DNA from 4 places in the Saccharobesus litoralis genome. Region 2 is predicted to be linked to each of the others. Evidence: predicted binding sites of a transcription regulator. Region 2 holds the regulator's gene; each other region holds the start of a gene.
The links. Region 2 encodes sigma-54, which starts transcription at its own class of promoters, with help from an activator protein. Its sites were predicted from a motif close to GTTGGCACGNNNNTNGNNT; they were not measured.
Positions count from the first base shown of each region.

Region 1: a site for sigma-54 is predicted at 1,680-1,698, ahead of C2869_RS16670 (flagellar basal body rod protein FlgF). Genes of this name have one in related genera too.
Region 3: a site for sigma-54 is predicted at 1,317-1,335, ahead of C2869_RS19155 (DUF2726 domain-containing protein). Genes of this name have one in related genera too.
Region 4: a site for sigma-54 is predicted at 1,340-1,358, ahead of C2869_RS18780 (molybdopterin oxidoreductase family protein). Genes of this name have one in related genera too.

Region 1 covers NZ_CP026604.1:4,481,006-4,484,211, forward strand. The annotation lists gene flgG (flagellar basal-body rod protein FlgG) at 1-638, opposite strand, end outside; gene C2869_RS16670 (flagellar basal body rod protein FlgF) at 867-1,631, opposite strand; gene flgE (flagellar hook protein FlgE) at 2,014-3,206, opposite strand, start outside.
Region 2 covers NZ_CP026604.1:5,396,031-5,399,236, reverse strand. The annotation lists gene ptsN (PTS IIA-like nitrogen regulatory protein PtsN) at 82-531, opposite strand; gene hpf (ribosome hibernation promoting factor) at 540-827, opposite strand; gene C2869_RS20625 (RNA polymerase factor sigma-54) at 855-2,339, opposite strand; gene lptB (LPS export ABC transporter ATP-binding protein) at 2,386-3,111, opposite strand; gene lptA (lipopolysaccharide transport periplasmic protein LptA) at 3,108-3,206, opposite strand, start outside.
Region 3 covers NZ_CP026604.1:5,073,826-5,077,031, reverse strand. The annotation lists gene mtnN (5'-methylthioadenosine/S-adenosylhomocysteine nucleosidase) at 1-239, opposite strand, end outside; gene C2869_RS19155 (DUF2726 domain-containing protein) at 641-1,258, opposite strand; gene C2869_RS19150 (monovalent cation:proton antiporter-2 (CPA2) family protein) at 1,474-3,206, opposite strand, start outside.
Region 4 covers NZ_CP026604.1:4,981,203-4,984,408, forward strand. The annotation lists gene nirB (nitrite reductase large subunit NirB) at 1-67, opposite strand, end outside; gene cobA (uroporphyrinogen-III C-methyltransferase) at 82-924, opposite strand; gene C2869_RS18780 (molybdopterin oxidoreductase family protein) at 1,560-3,206, shown strand, end outside.

The DNA.
Region 1 (3,206 bases), 920 kb from region 2:
CCTAAACCATCAATACCTGGGTTACCCTGAATAGGCGCACCACTGACAGCAGTTTCGGTATAAAGGTTTTGCCCTACAGGTTGCAAACCCGACGGATTAATAAAATCAGATACTGTAATTTGGCCAACAACGGTATTGTCGGCATTGCCTTGCTGCTTAACCGACACTTCGCCGTCTTGCGAAATCGTAATGGATTGCGCGTCTTGTGGAATAGCAATATTGGGCTGTAATAAAAAGCCAGCGCCCGATGTCACTAACTCACCATTTTCATTAATGGAGAACTGGCCATTGCGGGTATAGGCAATGGTGCCGTCGGGTTGTAATACTTCAAAAAAACCTCGACCTTGGATCATGACATCCAATGAGTTTTCAGTACTTAACATGTTGCCTTGCGAGAAGTTTTTTTGCGTCGCAGTCACTTTCGCGCCCGCACCTAACATTAAACCATTAGGTAATTCGGTATCTTGCGACGAACGCCCACCAGGTTGATTAATATTTTGATAAAGCAAATCTTCAAAAATAGCGCGACCTTTTTTAAAGCCTACAGTGCTGGCATTCGCTAGGTTATTTGAAATAACTGCAATATCGGTTTGTTGGGCGTCTAACCCTGTTTTACTTATCCACAGTGCCGGATGCATAATCGACTCCTCACAAATAAAATTCTTTAATTAATAACGTCAAAAAAACAACTTTAGTCAAAGCGATCGGGTTTTAGGGGAAGCTGTCAAAGCTACCGCGTCCTGCTAACGCCCCTTACCTGCATCCATGCAGGCAAGCTTCGAGCCCCCATGAGCATATGCTCTATTATGTGATTGGGGCGAGCAAGCGCTGACAATAAACCATAAAACCTGAGCGAAAAGACTAGGTTAGAAAACGCGCATCAACATATCTGACTTAGTATCCATCTGCTTAGCTTCCTTCATCAGTTTGCTTTGGATCTCAAATTGCTTTTGCAGACTGATCATCGAAATCATTTCACTTACTGGATTCACATTACTGGCTTCAAGCGCACCATTAATAATTTTGACATTAGGTGACAACTCACAAAATCCACATTGACCAAACGCATTTAATTCAGATGGTCTAAATAAGCCGTCAGTCCCTTTATCAAGCTTATTATCATTGTTCATTTCAACCACTTTTATGCGGTCAACCACTTCAACAAAATTAGTAGGAGCCCCTTGCGGTCTAACAACTACACTACCATCAGTACCGATATGAACTTTTTCGACCGGAACCGGCAACAGTATTGGCCCACCTTCTCCCATAATAGGGTTACCCCGAGCTGTAGTTAACAAACCTTCTGGCGTAATACTCAAGTTACCTTCTCGCGTGTAGGCTTCGTTACCTGTATTGTCTTGAACCGCGAACCAGCCTTGCCCTTGCAACGCGATATCTAATTCACGGCCTGTTGTGATCAAAGCACCACCCGACATATTTTGACCTGGGCTTTCTGTCATCGAAAAAACTCGCGATGGCAAACCTTCGCCAAACGCTTGCATACTACGCGCTTGCTCAAGGTCAGCTTTAAAGCCTATGGTTTTGCTATTGGCTAAATTGTTGGCGTGCATTGAGACACCAAGCATGTTCTGCTTAGCGCCACTCATGGCTAAATAAAGCATTTTGTCCATAGTTCACCTGCCGTTAAAAAATTGACGTTATTACTACTCTGTTTAACAATGCATCAGGCGTGCCAATTGTAAATTTATTTTTTATCGTTATTTTTCAATAAGTTAAAATGATTTATATAAAATAAAAATGAAAACAGAACCTTAGACAATTGAAAAGTCAGTTATAGTCAATTCACACAGAGAGACTTGTTAATACGCCAAGTTGTGTTAGAGCCTGTTTTTAACGAATGGATAAAGATAAAAGCCTCCAAACTAAAAGCATGAATGCTAGTAGAGTGAAGGCTTTGCTGGGGTAGTAGTAAGGGATAGTTTGAGTGTGAGAGGTAAAACACACCCAAACTAAATTTTTTGCTACAGCCGATAGTTTTTTAAGTATTAAGCACTATCGGATCTGTAGGATATTCTGTTGTAACTGACTATTTACATCTAGCGCCCGCGAGTTCGCTTGGAATGCTTTTTGCGCAGTAATTAAGTCAACCAGTTCTTTGGTAATGTCTACGTTAGATTGCTCCAAAGCAGAAGAAACCACTTCACCAAAGGTACCTGTACCGGCCTCACCCGCTAGCGGCTCACCGGATTGAATCGTTTCTTTCCAACTGGCATTACCTACCTGTTGCAGACCTTGGTTATTCGCAAAGCGCACTAAGGCAACTCGACCTAAAAAGTCGACTTCACCATTACTGTAGTTAGCTGATACCAGACCAGTTTCGTTAATTGATACCCCAGTTAATCGACCCACCGTCGCACCATTTTGCTCTAACGCCGTGACTTCAAACTCAGATGCAAATTGCACAGGATCAGTAAAACTTAACGTGATAGTTTGCGTACCATCTGCGCCGTTAGTTAATGCATTAGCGTCAGCAGTGGCGGCGTTGTTATCGTCTCCTAGAGCTTGAGTGGTAATAAATGGTGGTTGAGCATTTGCTACATCGTAACCATTGACATGACTCACTAATCCAGCTGAATCAAATGTTACGGGAACCCCTACGAAATTGCCATCTCCAGCTGAGTACCCCGTAGGTGATGCTGTTGTACCAGTAGAAGTAGTACCAGCAGCCGCTTGCGGAGCAGCTGCAGTCGAAACATCAGATGTGGTATCTGTAGCAGTACCTGTTAAATCTACTGGAATTGGATTTCCTGACCCGTCAGTATCCATTGACATAAAGACAACCCAACGGTTCTCACCAACTGCTGCTGAACCTGCATCTTTAACATAATAGGTAGTGACAATATGTGAATCACCTAATGAGTCATAAACCGTCGTTGAAGAACGCGCATGGAACGTTGTGTCATCATTAGGGTTAAACAATGTCGGATCTAAACCCGTTTGACGAGCATCCAAGTTCATCGTCATGCCAATTTCTGTAGTTGCGACTGGAATACCCGCCGAATCCGGAATACGTAATGGTGATGTAGTACTTAAACTAACACCCTGTGACGTACCATCTTCATTAACTGGGTAAACTTGTAAATAATTACCCGAGTTTGTCACTACAAAATTATCGTCATCAAGCTTAAAGTTACCAGCACGTGAAAATGTCATCTCACGTGACTCTAAATCAGGGGTTACTGCAA
Region 2 (3,206 bases):
TGAAATAAGCAAGTAGAATATACCACTATTTTCAGCTATTTATAGTCATGAACTTAACTTGCCATAAACTTAACAACAAACTTAATTAGTGATTGCTTGGTATAACTCTTGATTGGTTATAGCGTTTTTCACACTTTTAAGTACAGTTTTATCAGATAGTTTTTCGGCTATTAGTGCTAGTGACTTTAAGTGGTCTTGGCATTCAGACTCAGGGGCAAGTAATGCGAAGAAAACTTTGACTGGGGCATTGTCTATCGCGTCATAGTCAATGGCTTCGTCTGAGGTTAACAACAAAGCTAAACTTTTATTACAATTAAGACGACCATGAGGTAAGGCAATACCTTGACCTATACCTGTGCTGCCGAGTTTTTCACGTGCTAGCAAGGCATCAAGTATGTCTTGTTCTTGTATTTCAGTTTGCCCTAGCTGTTTAGCCGCATATTGGCTAATAACTTGAAGGATTCTTTTTTTGCTTTTAGCCGGAACTGCGCAAAATACGCAGTCCGGAGTGATTAGTTGTTCAATTTCCATTGAGCAGATTAATGACTCTTTAATTTTTCTTTATGTTTGATTACTTGCCTGTCGAGCTTGTCAATTAATGAATCAAGCGCTGCATACATATCCTGGTGATCGGACGTGGCAAATATCTCTCCGCCGTTAATATGCAAAGTCGCTTCCGCTTTTTGCACTAACTTTTCCACGCTTAGGATAACATATACATTGTTTATATGATCAAAATGTCGCTCTAGTTTTGCAAACTTTGTGTCGACATACGTTTTTAAAGCCTCGGTCACTTCTACATGGCGGCCAGTTAAGTTGATTTGCATAGGCTTTTCCTTCTATGGTTGCGAGCCCTAAAGTAGGCTCTTACGTTGGTTTGATGGTGGAATCGACAAAGCTTCTCGGTACTTAGCTATGGTACGGCGAGCGACTTGAATACCTTGTTCAGCTAACAGGTCGGTGATTTTACTGTCACTTAGCGGTTTAGCTGGGTTTTCAGCGGCTACTAATTTTTTAATCAATGCGCGAATAGCGGTAGATGAACATTCGCCGCCATTCTCAGTGCTGACATGGCTGGAAAAGAAATATTTTAGTTCAAAAATACCGCGCGGCGTGTGCATGTATTTTTGTGTAGTCACACGTGAAATTGTCGACTCATGCATTTCAACTGCTTCGGCAATATCGTTTAACACCATAGGCTTCATGGCTTCATCACCATACTCAAAAAAGCCTTGTTGGTGTTCAACAATGCAGTTTGCGACCTTGAGTAAAGTATCGTTACGGCTTTCCAAACTTTTAATAAACCACTTTGCATCTTGCATATGAGAACGAATAAATTGAGTGTCCGCTGAATTTTTCGCAGTGCGACTTAATGCAGCATATTCTTGGTTTACTTTAAGTTTAGGCACACTTTCCGGATTTAGCTCAACAATCCATGAATCTTTTTCTTTGCGCACTGAAACATCCGGGACAATATACTGTGCTTCCTCCGCGATGACTGCATTGCCAGGGCGAGGGTTGAGTGAATGAATGAGTTTCATCACTTCCCGCAGTTGATCTTCTTTCAACCGGCTTTTTCGGCTTAAGGTTCGATAATCTCGATTGGCAAGTAAGTCGATATGATTGGCTATGATTTGTTTAGTTTCTTTAAGCCAAGGCGTCTCTGGGCTAAATTGATTGAGTTGTACCAGTAAGCATTCTTGCGCGGTTCTTGACGCAACACCAATAGGATCAAATAACTGAATGCGTTTCAGTACAGCCTCAACTTCGTCTAGCTCAACTTCGTCATCGCCCATACTCTCTAATATATCTTCAGCGCTAACGGTTAAATAACCGCTGTCGTCTACCGCATCGATAATTGCGGTGGCAATTGCCTGATCGGTTGGTGAGAATGGGGTCAGGTCCATTTGCCAATACAAGTGGTCACGGATCGTTTCAGTGGTTTCGCCTTGGTAAATTGTATCGTCTGCAACAGAATAACTTGAGCTTTTAGCTGCTGGGCTGGCACCCTGGGATAGATGGTCATCCCAAGTGGTATCTGTGACTAATTGGTCTGGAATTTCTGTCCGCTCTAGTTCTTGTTTGGTATCGGCAATAGGCTCTGGCGTGTCGTCATAGCCATTTAGCAGGTTAGATTCTGGCTCCTTGATTGAATCTAAGCTTTCGTTGCTGTCAAAACTATCTTGTTCTTCATGTTCAAGCAGAGGATTAGCATCCATCGCATCTTGAATTTCTTGTTGTAAATCCAAGGTCGACAATTGCAGCAAGCGAATGGCTTGTTGCAACTGAGGTGTCATGGTCAGTTGTTGGCTAAATTTTAATTGTAACGATTGTTTCATTATCTAATCGGTTTATTGGCCACGGTTACAGGCTGGCTTACCATCATTAAAGTGTAAACTGTTCGCCAAGATACACTTCTCTCACTTGTTTATTTGCTAACACACTTTCCGGTTTGCCAGAGGCAATGAGATTACCTTGGCTAACAATATAGGCTGTTTCGCAAACATCTAGCGTTTCTCTTACGTTATGATCGGTAATTAATACGCCAATACCTCTGTCTTTTAAATGGGTAATAATCCTTTTTATATCGAGTACTGAAATAGGATCAACACCAGCAAAAGGTTCATCTAATAGGATAAATTTAGGGTCTGCAGCTAAAGCTCGGGCAATTTCTACGCGACGTCTTTCTCCACCCGATAAACTCATTCCTAAACTATCGACTATGTGTTCAATATGAAACTCTTGTAGTAATTCTGCAAGTTTATTTTCTCTTTGTTGGCTATTTAGTGCTTTGTTTGTTTCTAAAATAGCCATTATGTTCTGACGCACGGTCAATTTTCTAAAAATAGATGAATCTTGCGGTAAATAGCCAACCCCTAATCTTGCCCTTTCATGCATTGGGAAGTGAGTCATATCTTTGTCGTCTAGCGATACTTCTCCGCTATCAGCAGCGACTAACCCCACAATCATGTAGAAAGTGGTTGTTTTTCCTGCGCCGTTAGGGCCAAGTAGCCCGACAATTTGTCCAGAATTTACTTCAAGTGATACGCTTTGTACGACTTGTCTAGCTTTATATCTTTTGGCTAAATTTTTAGCGACGAGTTTGGTCATTTTTCTTTTGCTACCGGAGTTAACACAACGCGAACCCTCGATTCAGAGGCTTTGTCGGAAGATGCGATGAGTTGGCGTTTAGCCACATCGTATTC
Region 3 (3,206 bases), 320 kb from region 2:
TAACCGCCTGCTGACCCTGTATTGATGACAAATTTGGGTTTATAACGGTCGATAACTAAGGTGGTAGCCATTGCGGCTGCCGTTTTACCAACGCCACTCAATACGAGTACCACTTTGTGGCCAGCTAAAAAACCACAAAACAAAGTGACAGGACCGTGCTTGTCTTCCTGACAATTGTCGAGTTGTTGACGCAGTATTTCAATTTCTTGCTGCATAGCTCCAATAATGGCGATGGTCATGGAGAATTCCTTTAGATATTATTTAGTTAACTTAAGCTTATTATAGTCAAAGCGATCGGGTTTTAGGGACAGGTTTCAAGTTCCAGACGAAACCTAAGTACTTACATCCATGTAAGCAAAGCCGTCAAAGCTACCGCGTCCTGCTCTCGCCCCTCGCTTAAAGTGCCTACTTTTGGTACCTGCATCCATGCAGGTAAGCTTCGAATCCCCATGAGCATATGCTCTATTTTGTGATTGGGGTCGCCTAAATGGATTTAGGTGTTAGAACGACGCAGGAGCCAAAGTCGAGAGTAAGCGCTGACAATGAACCATAAGACCTGAGCGAGAAGACTATATAAAAAAACCGAGCAATAGGGCAATTCTAATGCTCGGCTTGTTGAATATAGACCTAATGTCAACGTTTAGGCAACGGCGGCTTGTTGAGCGTCTTGCGCTACTGCTTGATTAATATGGGCTTGTACTAAAGGACGAATAGGACGAGTCGGGCCTTTCGATTTTACTTTGCGTACATTGAGCGGGCGCAACTTGTTGTTTTTTGCCCCTAACTTGGCTGAAATACATTCACGTAATTCTGACGCTTTATAGCCATTACGTACCTTGATACGAATGTGTGGCAAGTTTACCGTGTCTAATGCGCCTTTAAGGTACCAATCCTGTTTAGTTTTATAACCCGTGCTAGATTCGGCATTGACCAAATCAATTGCCGCAACTGGCGTTAAGTTGGTTTTGTCGAGTAAGACAAAGTCTAATACTTTACCTGTGGCTTTTAGTTTAGCCGCTTGGGCGACACGCTTTTTGGTGCCTTGGCGAATATCGAGTAACTCAGTTAAACGTACGCGGTTAACAATGCGAAATTCATCGCCTACCGCTCTTTCAAGCATAACCATAAAAGCGCGTTCAGAGTTAGTAAACAGGCTTTCGCGGCGCTTGTAAGGGAAAGGGGTTTCTGATTGGGTTAAGCGAATAGCCAATGCGGAAACAACCAATAGCACTATCATTAAGGTGATTACTAATTCCATCGTCTGTCCTCACAAAAAATTGACGTTTAGGGTCGAGCAAATCAAGTTATGTAGGACTAAGCAACAGGTGTGCCAGAATGGTTTTAACTAAGAATTTTTACGGTAGGTATTTTTGATTCAATTTTACTTTGGCTTAGCTTAGCTTTGGTTGAGCATTACCCAGCTTTGCTACTGTTACCATTGTCTATGGCAACAGAAGCAAAACTTGCAGTGAATTATAAGGTTTTATCGTCGCGGAAAATAGATTCTAGCGCTTGTTTACCTTGTCCTGCTCGGTCAATGATGGTTTGCAAGTCGTAATTATTGTCAATGGCTTCTTGCAACAGGCTTTCATCATGCTGTTTAAACAGTCGCACGCTTTCTTTGGCTTTGGTATCGGTGTAGCCATGAGCTAATAAAACTTGTTCAGCAGCTTGCAGACCACTGGCAAACATTTCACGTACACAGCTTGTTACCCCTAATTCATTATATTTGGCGACCACAAAACGGTTTTGTACACGAGTGACAATTTTGATATGAGGATAATGCTTACGCACGGTTTCAGCAATTTTAATGGCTTGGTCGTCATTAACCGCAATAAACAAAACTTTGACGTGAGCAATGCCTGCACTTTTTAATAGGTCTAATCGAGTTGCATCGCCGTAAAAGGCTTTGTTACCAAACCTTTTAAGAAATTCAATATGCTCTACGTCTTTATCTAGCGCGATAAACGGGATGTTTTTTGCTGCCAAAATCCGCGCAGTAATTTGAGCAAAGCGACCAAAACCGGCAATCATGATTTGAGGCTCGGTTTCGTGAGGCTCGCTATCGTATATAGGGCGGACGTTTTTACTGTTAAAGCCTAGGCTATGTAAAATAATTAATGGTGAGGTTAACGCCATTGAAATACCCACAATAAGGTTAACCATGGCGGCAACTTCTTTGTCGAGAATGCCGCCGGCTGTCGCTTGCGCCATGACAACAAAAGCAAATTCCCCGCCTTGCGATAACATAATACCAAGGCGAACTGAATCGGTACGGCTTTGCTTGCTTAATCGTAGTACAGCAAAAATGACTAAACCTTTTAACGCCACTAATGCGATAGCACCGCCTATCATGGCTAATGGTTTTTCGCCTAGCAGTTGCAAGTTCATATTCATGCCGATAGCAATAAAGAATAAGCCAAGTAATAAGCCTTTAAATGGCTTAACTTCGGTTTCTAATTGATGGCGAAAACTCGAGTTGGCTAATAATATACCGGCGACAAAGGCACCTAAGCCCATAGATAAACCGACGGCATACATAGCCACAGCAGTCGCCATGACAATTAATAACGCGGCGGCAGTCATAACCTCTGTGCTGCCACTGCGGGCAATGATACGCAATAAGGGATTGACCACATAGTGACCAGCAGCGATAACCGCAATAATAGCTAATAAGCTTTGCCACCAAGCAACGGGGTCTTTACCGCCAGTTACGGACAAAGTGCCAACAAATAGTAAAATTGGGATCACGGCTAGATCTTGCATAAGTAACATGGAAAAACCATGTTGACCGGGTGGCGTACGTAAGACTTGTTGCTCAGTCATTAATTGAATGGCAAAGGCCGTTGACGATAATGCCAAAGCTAAACCAATAACCGCAGCTGTCGAAAAACTAAAGCCAAAACCAGCCACAACAATGCCTGTTATTAAAATGGCTGTGATAAAGAGTTGGCCACCGCCAGAGAACATGATTTTATCGCGCATGCGCCAGAGTTTTTCTGGGTTTAACTCTAGCCCTATGATAAACAGTAAAAAAATCACGCCAAACTCGGCAAAGTGTAAGATATCTTCTGGGTCGTCTATGAGCTCAAGCATAGAAGGGCCAATAACCACACCAGCGACCAAATAGCCCAAAATTGAGCCAAGTTTTAATTTGTTAAACAGTGGAACCGTAATCACTGCGGCTGCTAAAAATATAAGCGCTG
Region 4 (3,206 bases), 410 kb from region 2:
AGGTTTCGATGAACTTATGTCCAACCATACCGTTACCAACAACGATAATTTTTTGTTTCGATGCCATGTTTTCTTTCTCCGCTAGGCTGACAACTGCATATCGGCTGAAGCTTCAAATTCGAATGCCGATGATGTTGAATTATTAAACGTAGTTCCAAACCAGTGCATAGGCTCGGCTAAAGAAACCACATGTCCCACCACTACAAGTGAAGGAGACTGTAATTTGTTTTCTAAAGCTGTGTCACTGAGTTTAGCGAGGGTTGTTGTAAATGTACGCTGACTCTGTTGGCATCCACGCTCGATTAAAGCAGCGGGGGTGTCAGGAGATAAGCCATTTTGAGTCAACTGGCCAGTAATCATTGGCAATTTACTCAAACCCATATAAAAAACCAGAGTATGATCTAAATGAGCCAGTGCTGCCCAATCTAGATCAAGACTTTTCTCACCATGGGCTGTAACAAAGGTACAACCTTGTGAAATTCCGCGATGAGTAACAGGAATACCTGAATAAGCAGCAGCTCCGATACCCGCCGTAATGCCCGGTACAATTTCAACTTCAATACCGGCTTGTTTAAGCGCTAGCATTTCTTCGCCGCCACGCCCAAAGACAAATGGATCGCCGCCTTTTAAACGACAAATACTGTAGCCTTGCTGAGCGCGATCGATAAGTAAGTTGTTGATTTCGTCTTGGGTAAGATAATGCTGCCCTTTAGCTTTACCTACATATAAAGCTAAAGCACTGCTTGGAAATAATGCTCGAATATCAGCACTTACCAAATTGTCGTATACAATAATATCGGCAGATTGAATGGACTTAAGTGCTTTGACCGTTAGAAGATCAGCGTCACCTGGTCCTGCCCCGACCAATGACACAGCCCCATAAGCTGAAGTAGATGATTTATCTAGCTTAATGGTAGTTGACATGTTGCTATACTCTCCTAACGTTTACTTCATCGTAACTAAATCGGTATTTAAACGTCGTTGCATTAAATACTCGGCAAGATAAAAGCAAACATAGTGCCAACATGAAAAAATAAACTTAAAATTATTTAAATCCCTTAAACGGTAAGGGTTTTTATGGTGATCCGACCTGCTAATACCAACGTACACCTTTGTTGGTGCACACTCGCAATGTGTGCAAATGCACACTTTTATGCAAATACATCCAAATTACGCACCTAATTAGTGCATCATCATGGTGCACCAAAATATTCTGTAAAAATCCGCACACTGTTAATACAACAAGGTAATATAATGTGTATGGCTCTTACCGCCGTCCTACTGGGCTTTTAGTGCGATACCAATATTATTGTTTACATTTATTGAACATTAGCTATCTATTGGAACACTTTTTGCTTAGACAGTATCTGGAAAAACTAGTTGAGATATCTACGCTCCCCCAACACACAATGTGTTCGTAGGTTTGACAAGCTTAAAGTAAGACAACGGCGTCTGCTCCTAATGAAGAAAATGTCTTCATTATATTCAGGTGTCCCAAATCTAATTTACATGCTGTCACCTGAAGTGGAGCTTAGATATAAGTGCTTAATGAGGCTCTTATGTTATTTGGTCGTAAAAAACGCAAACCTATCGTCATCCCGGATAAAAAAGTAAAAGAATGGAAATACACTACCTGTAATTACTGTTCTACCGGCTGTGCTATTGAAATCGGTCTATCTGAAGAAAACCGCATCGTGACAACTCGTGGTCACGCCGGTGCCGATGTTAACCGTGGTAAATTATGTATCAAAGGCTTGTTAGAGCACGAGCTTTTTGAATCACCAGGTCGCGGTACCAAGCCTCTATTACGTGATAAATATTTTGAAGAATTTAAACCTGTATCTTGGGATCAAGCGTTTGATAAAACCGCTGAAAAAATTAAAGAGATCCAAGGTAAATACGGGCGTGATTCATTTGCGATTGTTTCTACTGGTCAATTACTAACAGAAGAGTTTTACACTTTAGGTAAATTAGCCCGTGGTTGTATTGGTACTAATAACTACGACGGTAACACCACATTATGTATGGCATCTGCGGTAAGTGGTTATAAACGCTCATTCGGTGCTGATGGCCCTCCTGGTTGTTATGAAGATTTTGAACATACCCATTGTTTAATGGCGTTTGGTTCAAACTTGCCTGAGCAGCATCCAATTATTTACTGGCGTTTAAAAGAAGCATTAGAAAAACGTAAGTTCCCTTTAATTGTTGTTGACCCACGCGTCACCATGTTAGCCCAATTTGCTGATATTCATTTGCCTATCACTCCGGGTACTGACTGTGTACTTATCAACTCTATGTTGCACGTGATTATTAACGAAGGTTTGCAGGATAAAGACTATATTGCGGCGAATACCCAAGGTTTTGATGAAATCGAAAAGCTGCTAGCGACTGGTGAATATGCACCAGAAAAAGCCCAGCACGTTTGTGGTATTTCAGAAGACAAAATTCGTACCGTTGCACGCTTATATGCTAAAGCACCTGCTGCTATGAGTATTTGGACTATGGGTATTAACCAAAGTACCCATGGCTCTGACGGTGTAGTTAACATTAATAACCTTAACTTGATCACAGGTAATATCGGTAAGCCAGGCGGTACTAGCTTATCTATTACTGGCCAATGTAATGCAATGGGTACACGTGAGTGGTCTTCTTGTTCAGGCTTACCAGGCTATCGTTTATTAGAAAACGAAAATCACCGCCAAGAAATCGCGGATTACTGGGGGATTGATCCTGAGTTCTTCCCGAAAGCCCGTGGTCTAGCACAAACTGATATTTTCCCAGCGATTGAAACTGGTGAAATTAAAGGTTTATGGATAGTGGCAACTAACCCAATGACATCCATGCCAGATACACCGCGTATTCGTAAAGCATTGGAAAAACTTGAATGGTTAGTGGTACAGGATGTCTATGAAGACGTCGAAATGAACCAGTATTCGCACTGTTACTTCCCTGCCTCAGTATGGGCTGAAAAAGAAGGTTGTCACACCAATACTGAGCGTCGCGTTAACTTAATTCGTAACGTATTGCCTTCATATGCTGATTCAAAACCGGATTTCTGGATCTTCAATCAAATGGCTAAGCGCTTTGAAAATGGCCAAAAGATCACCTTCCCTGAAACACCTGAAGGTGCATTTGAAGAGATGAAACATTTGTCTAAAGGCGACAATGCCTACGGCAATGACAGAACCTTAAATATTTCAGGTATG